3 regions of the Caulobacter sp. SRI_014 genome follow, and region 1 is predicted to be linked to each of the others. Evidence: predicted binding sites of a transcription regulator. Region 1 holds the regulator's gene; each other region holds the start of a gene.

Region 1 (3,273 bases):
AAAGCCGACCGTGGTCGAGGGCTGGGTGCTGGACGTCGCCAGTCCGGGCTCCAGCGGCGGCCGGCTGCTGATCGCGCCGACGCGGATCGAGGGCCTCGAGCAAAATGAACTGCCGTACCGCGTCCGCCTGACCGTCGATGAGGGTGCGGTCGTCGGGCCGGGCCAGTCCATCCGCCTGCGCGCCGGCCTTGGTCCACCGCCGCCGCCGTCCAGCCCCGGCTCGTACGACTTCGCCCGCGACGCCTGGTTCGACCGGGTCGGCGGCGTCGGGTTCGCGGTGTCGCAGCCCCAGGCCATCGCCCTGGCCGAGCCGCCGCTGGCCCTGCGATGGGCGATGGGCGTCAACGCCATGCGCTGGAGCCTGGCTCGGCGCATCGTCGACCAGATGGGCGAGCACGCCGGCGGCATGGGCGCGGCCATGGTCACCGGCCACGAGGCCTGGATAACCAAAGAGCAGACCGACGCCATGCGGGCTTCGGGGCTGGCGCACATCATCTCCATTTCCGGCCTGCACATGGCCATTGTCGGGGGCTTCGCCTTCGCTCTGGCCCGATTGCTGATCGCCGCCTGGCCCTGGCTGGCCCTGCGTATCAACGGCAAGAAGACCGCTGCCGTCCTCGGCATGGCGGCGGTGGCCACCTACCTTGTCGTCTCCGGCGCGCCGTCGCCGGCTGTGCGGGCGGCGATCACGGCCGGTGTGGCCTTTCTGGCCGTCCTGTTCGACCGGCGGGCCATCAGCCTCGATGCGTTGGCCGTGGCAGCCATGGTCATCCTGATCCTCTATCCAGAGGCCGCGACCGAGCCCGGCTTCCAGATGAGTTTTGCCGCCACCGCCGCCCTGGTGGCCTTGGTCGAACGTCTGCCCAACCCGGTGAAGGAGATCTCGACCCCCTGGTGGATCCGCTTTCCGCAGGCGGTCGCCGTCTGGATCGGAGCCAGCATCGCGATGAGCCTAGTCGCCGGTCTGGCGACGGGGCCGTTCGCCATGCACCATTTCAACCGCGTCGCCTCCTATGGACTGGTGGCCAACCTGCTGGTCGCGCCGATATCCAGCTTCGTGATGATGCCCTTTCTTGCCCTCGGCGCCGCGCTGGAGCCGCTGGGCTTGGGCGGACCGTTCCTCGCCGTAGCCGGCTGGTCGATCGACCTGATGCTGGCCATCGCCGGTCAGACGGCTCAAACGCCAGGTGCGCAGGTCACCGTCGCCAGCGGCCCGGCCTGGACCCTACCGGTCGCCTTCCTCGGCATCCTGATCCTTTGCCTGTGGCAGGGACGCCTCCGCTGGTTGGGTGTCCCCCTGGCGCTGACCGTCGCGCTCTGGCCGAGACCCGCGCCGCCGGACCTGTGGATCGCCTCCGATGGCTCAGCCCTGGCGATCCGTCGGGGCGAGCAGGCCATCCCGGCCCGGCCGGAAAGTCGGCGCTTCGCCCTGGAGGTCTGGGCCCGCAGGCGCGGGTTGACGCTGGATGACGTGGATTCCCCGGACCTTTTCGACTGCAATCGCCGCCGGTGCCTGGGGGAGGTGGCGCAATGGAATCAGCGCCGGGTCCCGGATGAGAAAACCCTGGCCGAGCTGTGCGCGGCCAGGGTTGTCGTGTTCCGGTCGGAGGCTCCGCAAGGCTGCCGGTCCGACCTGATCCTGAGCGCCGCCGACTTCAGGAAGGGCGGCTCCGCCGAACTCTACCGCCAGGGGCAGGGCTGGCGGATCGTCTGGGCGCAGCCGCTACGCGGCAGGCGCCCCTGGACTATCAGTGATAGCGGCGGATGAGGCCGACCAGCTTGCCCTGCACGGCCACCTGGTCGGGGCCGTAGATCTGGGTCTGGTACTTGGGGTTGGCGGCCTCCAGGGCGATGGAGGCCCCCTTGCGGCGCAGGCGCTTCAGGGTGGCGGTCTCGCCCTCGACCAGGGCGACAACGATCTCGCCGCTGGTGGCCTGGTCGGTGCGGCGGATGACGACGTAGTCGCCGTCAAGGATGCCGGCCTCGATCATCGAGTCGCCGTCGACTTCCAGGACATAGTGTTCACCGGCGCCCAGCATGGCTTCGGGCACCGGCATGACGGAACGTTCGTGCTGTATGGCGTCGATCGGCACACCGGCGGCGATGCGGCCAAGCACCGACAGCTCGCGTACATCGTTGGCCGGCTCGGGCCCGCTCATGGCGGCGCGGGAGCCTTCGACGACCTGGGGCTTGAAGGTCTGGCGGCCGCCGGCCGGGGCCGAGGTGGTCGCCTGTTGCGGCAGCTTGACCACCTCCAGCGCGCGGGCCCGATGGGCCAGGCGGCGCAGGAAGCCGCGCTCCTCGAGGGCGGTGATCAGCCGGTGGATGCCGGACTTGGAGGCCAGGTCCAGGGCGTCCTTCATCTCGTCGAACGACGGCGAGACGCCGGATTCCTTGATCCGTTCGTGGATGAACATGAGAAGTTCGTGCTGCTTGCGGGTCAGCATGGGCGGGCTCTCCAGGCGCGATTCAGTGGGAACAAATCGCAAACGATATGGATGTTCTCTAGGTGTTCTTTCTTGATGTCAAGTTAACCGCGTTGCTCATCCGACATAGGAACAAGCGGAATTTTCCGCCGTTGATCAGTCCCCATCAGCGGCCGCGTGCTTCATGTTCACCCAACTCAATCCCTGCCTGCCCGTCACCGTCCAGGACAAAGGGAACGGCTATGCGTTTGCGGTCATCGACTATGGTCAGGAGCATCATCTGATCTGGGTGGTGGCGCTGGACGACAGCGGGGAGATCTGGTCGGCGCCGAACCCGAAGGTTCGGGTCTGCGGCAACTGGACCATGGGGCGGCGCGCGGCGCCGCCCGCGAGCGTGGCCCCGCTGCGGACGGCGGCAGCGGGCTGAGCCCTATCGAAGCGGCTTACCATTATAGCCGGGATCGGCGGGCGCCATGGGCGGCCCTCGGGGGCAGGCGTTGAAAACACTGAGGAAGCGGTGGCTTTGATGTTGGCCGACCGGCGGGGCGCGTAGGCTCCGGCGTAGGTGAGGCGTGGGTCCGGGCGCGGGGATTGTTGGTCTGTTTGTGATCGCGCCGGCCTACGCGGCGGGATGGCCCGGAGGCCCGGAAAATCAGGGCCTTGAATTTCGCCCGGAGTTTATTTCAGGCCAGCAGGGCGCGGGTGGCGGCGGTGACATCCGCCTGCCGCATCAGGCTTTCGCCGACTAGCATGGCGCGGGCGCCGGCGCGGGCCATGCGGTGGGCGTCGTCGGCGGTGAAGACGCCGCTTTCAGTGACCAGCAGGATGTCCGCCGGCAGATCGACAG
Region 2 (3,273 bases), on a different contig from region 1:
AGGTCGGGAATGAGCCGGGCCTCGGGAAGGTTGCGCCAGTAGCGCTTGGGCATCTCGGCCTGCATGGCCTTCACCTTCAGCCGGGCGGGGTTGAAGATCGAGGCGTAGTAGGTCCGCCAATAGTCCTCCAGCACGTCGTCGGCCGGCGCCTGGTCGCGGGAAACACCCGGCGAGAAGCTGAGCTCGTCGCCGTTCCAGTGGCAGCAGAGATCCGGGGTCAGGATCGAGAACCGCATCCCCGCAAACCGCCGCACGAAGAAGCCGGCGGTTCGCTCGACGACGAAATGGGCCGGCTCGAACCAGGCGGCGTAGGCTTCCGGCTCGGCGCCCTCGATCCGCCGGAAGCGGACGAAGGCCTTCATCTTGTGGCTGGCGCGGGAGACGTTCTTGGCCATCTCGCGGGCCCGGGCGACGTCCGGGTCGGTGATGTCCAGCATCAGGCTCGGCTCGCGCTCAAGTCGCCAGAGCAGGCGGTACAGCAGGTCGAACCGCTCGTCGTCGCGGTGGCAGATGACGTCCTGCGCCAGGTCGACAAAGGCGCGCGGCGTGCGGAAGGCGGGCGCGGCGGCCTCCTCGACCCCGCCCTGCTCGGCGAAAAGGTCTCCCTCCCCCGCCACGGCCCAGGCCACCGTCGTCGGCGCCATGCCCTGCAGCCGCAGCGACCGGGCCGCGTGGCGCCAGCCCTCGAAGTCTGTCGGCCCCTGCAGTCGCGCCAGTCTCAAAGCAGCCTCGGCTGCTCGAGCGCAACCTGGGCCCGCAGATCGAGCCGGTCGGTCAGCGAGCCCGGCGTCCAGTCCTCGGCGACGATGAAGGGTTTGACCTTCTCCACCCCGCGCGCCAGCCGCTTCACATCCTCCAGCCGCAAGCGCTTCTGACGGCGCAGCGCGATCAGCCGGTCGACCGTCTTCACGCCCAGCCCCGGGGTGCGCAGCAAGGTCTCGCGGTCGGCCTTGTTCACGTCGACCGGGAAATCCTCGCGATGGGCCAGGGCCCAGGCCAGCTTGGGATCGATCGCCAGATCGAGGTTGCCTTCGTCGGCGACGATCTCCTTCCGCTCGAAGCCGTAGAACCGCATCAACCAGTCGGCCTGGTACAGCCGGTGCTCGCGCAACAGCGGCGGCCGCTCCAGAGGCAGATTGCGCGAGGCGTCGGGGATAGGGCTGAAGGCCGAGTAGTAGACCCGCCGCAGGCCATAGCCGCCATAGAGCCGGGCGCTGCGGTTCAGAATCTCGCCGTCGCTGCAGGCGTCCGCCCCGATGATCAGCTGTGTGGACTGGCCCGCCGGGGCGAACCGCGGCGGTCGGGTCTTGCGGCCCTTCTCCTTGCCCTCGTCGATGGCCAACCCCACTCCGCCCATCGCCTTCTTGATCACCCGCACGTCCTTCTGCGGCGCCAGTTGGCTCAGGCTCGCATCGCTCGGCAGCTCGATGTTGATCGACACCCGGTCGGCGTAGAGCCCCGCCTCCAGCACCAGGGCCGGCGAGGCCTCCGGGATCAGCTTGAGATGGATGTAGCCTCGAAAGTCGTGGTCCAGCCGCAGGGACTTCGCGACCCGCACCATCTCCTCCAGCGTGTAGTCGCCGGATCGGATGATGCCCGAGGAGAGGAACAGCCCCTCGATGTAGTTGCGCTTGTAGAAGCCCAGCGTGAGGTCGACGACTTCCTGCACCGTGAACCGCGCCCGGGCCACGTTCGAGCTGACCCGGTTGATGCAGTAGGCGCAGTCGTAGATGCAGAAGTTGGTCAGCAGGATCTTCAGCAGGCTGATGCACCGCCCGTCCGGCGCATAGGCATGGCAGATGCCCATGCCCTCGGTCGATCCCACCCCCTTGCCGCCCATCGAGTTGCGCTTGCTGGAGCCGGAGGAGGCGCAGGAGGCATCGTACTTCGCCGCGTCGGACAGGATGGAGAGTTTACGCTTGAGATCGAGCACGGCCATGCCCGACCTATAATGTTCCTATTTTGTTCTAACAATGGCCATCACGCGAAAAGTGTTTGGAACCAAAGGCTTCCCGCACGGTTCTGCCCTGCGTGGCACGCCTCATGATCCAGCACGAAACCCGCTACCGCTACGAGAAGCCGGTGGCGTTCGGGCCCCAGCGTCTGCTGGTCCGGCCCCGCGACAGCCATGGACTGAAGGTCGAGAAAGCCTCCCTCGCCGTCGGACCGCCGGGCGGCATCCGCTGGACCTACGACGCCTACAGCAACTGCGTCTGCTGGTTCACGCCTGAAGGCGAGGCTACTGAGCTGGCGATCATCAGCCAACTGGTCATCGAACGCTTCCCCGCCCCGCTGGCCCCCTTTCATCCGGATAATCCGCACACCGCCCTGCCCATCACCTACGGCCAGGACGAAAAGGCTGCCCTGGCCCCCTACATCGTCCCTGACAGCGAGGACGATCCGAGCGTCACCGCCTGGCTGCATGAGCAGGCTGGTCCGCCCGGCGAACCAGCGCTCGACTTCCTGCTACGGCTGAACCGGACCATCGACGCCTTCGCCTACCGGGCCCGGTACGAGGAAGGCGTCCAGACGCCGGCCCAGACCATCGCCACCCGGTCTGGCACCTGCCGCGATTTCGCCTGGCTGATGGTCGAAGTCCTGCGCCGGGCCGGCTTTGCGGCCCGGTTCGTCACCGGTTACCTGCACAGCCCGGCCGCCACCCTGCGCGGCGCCGGCGCGACCCATGCCTGGTGCGAGGTCTTCCTGCCGGACCTTGGCTGGACCGAGTTCGACCCGACCAACGGCCTGGCCGAGTCTCCTGACCTGATCCCTGTCGCCGTCAGCCGCACGCCGCGCGAAGCCGCCCCGGTCAGCGGAATCCTGATCGGCGATCCGGGCCGGCGCAGCCTCACCGTCAACGTCACTGTTTCCGCCGCCGACGACCTGGCGGCAGCCGCCTGAAGCCTGGAGTATTGCGTCATGACCTCGAATTTCCAGCAGCAGGAACCGGCCTGGAAGGACGCCTTCCCCAAGTCCGCCCCGGAACCGCAGCATGGCCAACCGGCCCAGAAAGAGGCGACCAGAAAAGAGGACAAGGCGGTCCCCAAACGCCGGCCCGCGCACTGACCGCTCATATCGGGCGTAAGTTCGGCGACCCACGATACGAAAAGTGATCGAATGGGGCTCGCCTGCCCCGCGACTGGGCTTGCTAGCCGCCCACAGCCGGTTAACGTTCCTTAACGCGGAAGGGGATCGGGGGAGCTTATGCGGCCGATAGCCGGAATTGCCTTGACGAGCCTGACCGCCGTGTCGATCGCGGCAATGTCGGCTGTT
Region 3 (3,273 bases), on a different contig from region 1:
ACTCCAGACAGGACTGCCTTGCTAGCGTCAGGTGCTTAAAGGGGTGTTGTCACACCGGTGCGTCAGCCCGTCACAGCACGGAATGTGTATCCACAATCCGGGCATTCTGCCCCCTGTCGAACACACCGGCCCTATCGAGACTCCACAAACAGGGCGGCTGCGGCTACTCTTCGAATAACCGGTACGGCAGAGACCGATTTGGAGGAGGCCGCGATGTCCTACGCCCAGGGGCGCGTCATGAACGACGCCGACAGCCACATCATGGAAAGCGAGGACTGGCTGAGCGCCAATGCCGACGCTGCCGTGCGCGACCGCCTGATCCCGCTGCGGCTGGAGGCCGGCGGGGCCGGGGCGGCCGAGGCCATCCGCCGGGCCAAGGCGCGGCAGACCGACGAGGCGGCGACGGCGGCGATCGCGTCCAACGTGGTCTCGGGCCCCAAGGGCTGGGGCGCCTATGGGGCGATGAACCCGGACGAGCGGCGTCGGGCGCTGGACGACCTCGGCTTCTCGCGCCAGCTGGTCTTCACGACCTTTGCCGGCAGCCAGTTCCTGCGCAGCGACGACCTGGAAGTGAAGTACGGCGGCTCGCGGGCCCTGAACCGGGGCATGGCCGACTTCTGCTCTGGTGACAAACGGCTGATCCCGGTCGGAATGGTTCCGCTCGATGATCCTGCCCAGGCGCTGATCGAGGTCGATCTGGCGATCAAGGCCGGCATCGGGGCTATCTGGCTGCCGGCCAGCCCGGCCGGCGGGCGCTCGCCGGGCCACCCGGATCTTGACCCGGTCTGGCGCCGGATGAGTGAGGCGGGCGTGCCCTTCATGCTGCATGTCGGCGGCTCGCCGCCGGTGCTTGACCCGGCCTATCAGAACAATGGTCATCCCCGGCCCACCGACTGGCTGGGCGGCGGCGAGAACCTGCGGGCCAAGGACTTTTTCGTGCTCAGCTTCGCGCCGCAGATGTTCCTCTCGGCCCTGGCCCTCGACGGCGTCTTCGACCGCTTCCCGAACCTGCGGGGCGGGGTCATCGAGCTGGGCGCCGGCTGGGTTCCGGACTTCATGCGTCGCCTCGACCAGGCCTGGAAGAGCTGGAAGAAGACCGATCCGGTGGTCGGTGGTTTGAGCCGTCCGCCCTCGGAGTTCATCCGCCGGGCCGTGCGCTTCACCCCCTTCGCCACCGAGGACGCCGGGCTGATCATCCGCGAGGGCGGCGAGGAGCTGTTCCTGTTCTCCAGCGACTTCCCGCACCCGGAAGGGACAAAGGACCCGATCGGGCGGTTCGAGGCGACCTTCGAGGGTCTGTCGGAAGAGGGCAGGGACCGCTTCTACCGCAGGAACTTCGACGACATGTTCCTCACGGCCTGAGCCGGTGTTCCGCAAAAATGTTCTCGCCGAAAACGAGAACATATTGCGAACGAGAACAAACCATGTACTTATGCCCTCAACGCGCCGGGCGGGCCGGCGAGAATCGTGGGACAAGGTGGAAAGTACATGGCTAATCAGGCGGCATTGAAGCTCGTGGGTAAAGACGACGGTGACAAGCAGCGCGCGCTCGAAGCGGCGCTGAGCCAGATCGATCGGGCGTTCGGCAAGGGCTCGGTGATGAAGCTGGGCGTGAAGGGCAAGATCGAGGAGATCGAAAGCGTCTCCACCGGTTCGCTCGGCCTCGACATCGCACTCGGCATCGGCGGCCTGCCCAAGGGCCGGATCATCGAAATCTACGGCCCGGAAAGCTCGGGCAAGACCACCCTGGCCCTGCATGTGGTGGCCGAGGTCCAGAAGGCCGGCGGCACCGCCGCCTTCGTCGACGCCGAGCATGCGCTGGATCCGTCCTACGCCCACAAGCTGGGGGTCAACCTCGACGAGCTCCTCGTCTCGCAGCCGGACACCGGCGAGCAGGCGCTGGAGATCACCGACACCCTGGTGCGGTCGAACGCCGTCGACATCATCGTCATCGACTCCGTGGCGGCCCTGACGCCGCGCGCTGAAATCGAAGGTGAGATGGGTGACAGCCTGCCGGGTCTGCAGGCCCGTCTGATGAGCCAGGCGCTGCGCAAGCTGACCGGCTCGATCCACAAGGCCAAGACCATCGTCATCTTCATCAACCAGATCCGCATGAAGATCGGGGTGATGTACGGCAGCCCGGAGACGACGACCGGCGGTAACGCCCTGAAGTTCTACGCCTCGGTTCGCCTCGACATCCGCCGCACCGGCTCGGTCAAGGTCCGTGACGAGATCATCGGCAACAACGTCCGGGTCAAGGTCGTCAAGAACAAGGTGGCCCCGCCCTTCCGCGAAGTCGAGTTCGACATCATGTACGGCCAGGGCATCTCCAAGCTTGGCGAGATCATCGACCTGGGGGTGAAAGCCGGGGTCATCGAGAAGTCGGGCAGCTGGTTCTCCTGGAACAGCCAGCGCATTGGCCAGGGCCGCGACAACGTCCGGGAGTTCCTGAAAGCCAACCCGGACATGGCCGCCGAGATCGAGGCCCAGGTCCGCGGCAAGTCGACCGATATCGAGGAAGAGCTGCTCGTCGGCCCGACCGAGGAAGACGACGTCTAGGCTCAAGCCTCGAGCGAAATGCTCGCGGCCGGCCGGGGATGAGGCGCCGATCCACCCTCGTGCGCCCATCCCGCCCCGCACTTGGCGGGCCGCAGCTAAAGGACGTCCGCCGAAAGGCGGGCGTCCTTTTCTTATGGGGACAGGTACGCCTCCGGCTGTTGGCGGCTGCTGATCAACGATGCGCGGCGCGAACCGGTCCCCACCGGCAACGGCTCCTGCTAAAGTCGTCAGCGACGCTTGCCACAAGTCATGACACCGGTTACCTGACCGGAAACACGATCTCTCGGGAGGACCTCGTCACATGTTCGCCAAGACCCTTCAGGCTACCCATCCGGACATGATGGACGGCGCCACAAACGACCAACTGCGCGACCGTTACCTGCTGACCGGTCTGTTCGTCGATGGCCAGGTGGTGCTCAACTACAGCCACAACGAACGCTTCGTGATCGGCGGTGCGGTTCCCGGCGCTGCGCCTCTGAAGCTGCCCGACCAGACCGAACCGGCCAGCGCCGCCGGCCATCCGTTCCTGGAACGCCGCGAGTTGGGCATCATCAACGTCGGCGGAGCCGGCAAGGTGACGGTCGATGGCCAGGCCTTCGACCTGGGTCCCCGCGATGGTCTCTATGTCCCGATGGGCACGAAGGACGTGGTCTTCGAAGGGGAGGGCGCCCGCTTCTACCTCGCCTCGACCCCGGCCCACGCCCGCTTCGAGGT

The links. The regulator LexA, encoded in region 1, represses DNA repair genes until DNA is damaged. The targets are predictions, from matches to a motif close to ATGTTCNCNANNTGTTCT.
Region 2: AC2YG9_RS15190 (putative DNA modification/repair radical SAM protein) is a predicted target of LexA. The motif match lies at 1,952-1,969, and genes of this name have one in related genera.
Region 3: recA (recombinase RecA) is a predicted target of LexA. The motif match lies at 1,398-1,415, and genes of this name have one in related genera.

What each region holds. Positions count from the first base shown of each region.
Region 1 covers NZ_JBYCZQ010000005.1:55,025-58,297, reverse strand. Annotated here, with positions in the region: gene AC2YG9_RS13055 (ComEC/Rec2 family competence protein) at 1-1,768, shown strand, start outside; gene lexA (transcriptional repressor LexA) at 1,749-2,447, opposite strand; gene AC2YG9_RS13045 (hypothetical protein) at 2,611-2,853, shown strand; gene trpC (indole-3-glycerol phosphate synthase TrpC) at 3,110-3,273, opposite strand, start outside.
Region 2 covers NZ_JBYCZQ010000006.1:215,762-219,034, reverse strand. Annotated here, with positions in the region: gene AC2YG9_RS15195 (UdgX family uracil-DNA binding protein) at 1-722, opposite strand, end outside; gene AC2YG9_RS15190 (putative DNA modification/repair radical SAM protein) at 719-1,939, opposite strand; gene AC2YG9_RS15185 (transglutaminase family protein) at 2,044-2,901, shown strand; gene AC2YG9_RS15180 (hypothetical protein) at 2,920-3,066, shown strand; gene AC2YG9_RS15175 (hypothetical protein) at 3,229-3,273, shown strand, end outside.
Region 3 covers NZ_JBYCZQ010000015.1:31,788-35,060, forward strand. Annotated here, with positions in the region: gene AC2YG9_RS21820 (amidohydrolase family protein) at 214-1,362, shown strand; gene recA (recombinase RecA) at 1,489-2,559, shown strand; gene kduI (5-dehydro-4-deoxy-D-glucuronate isomerase) at 2,861-3,273, shown strand, end outside.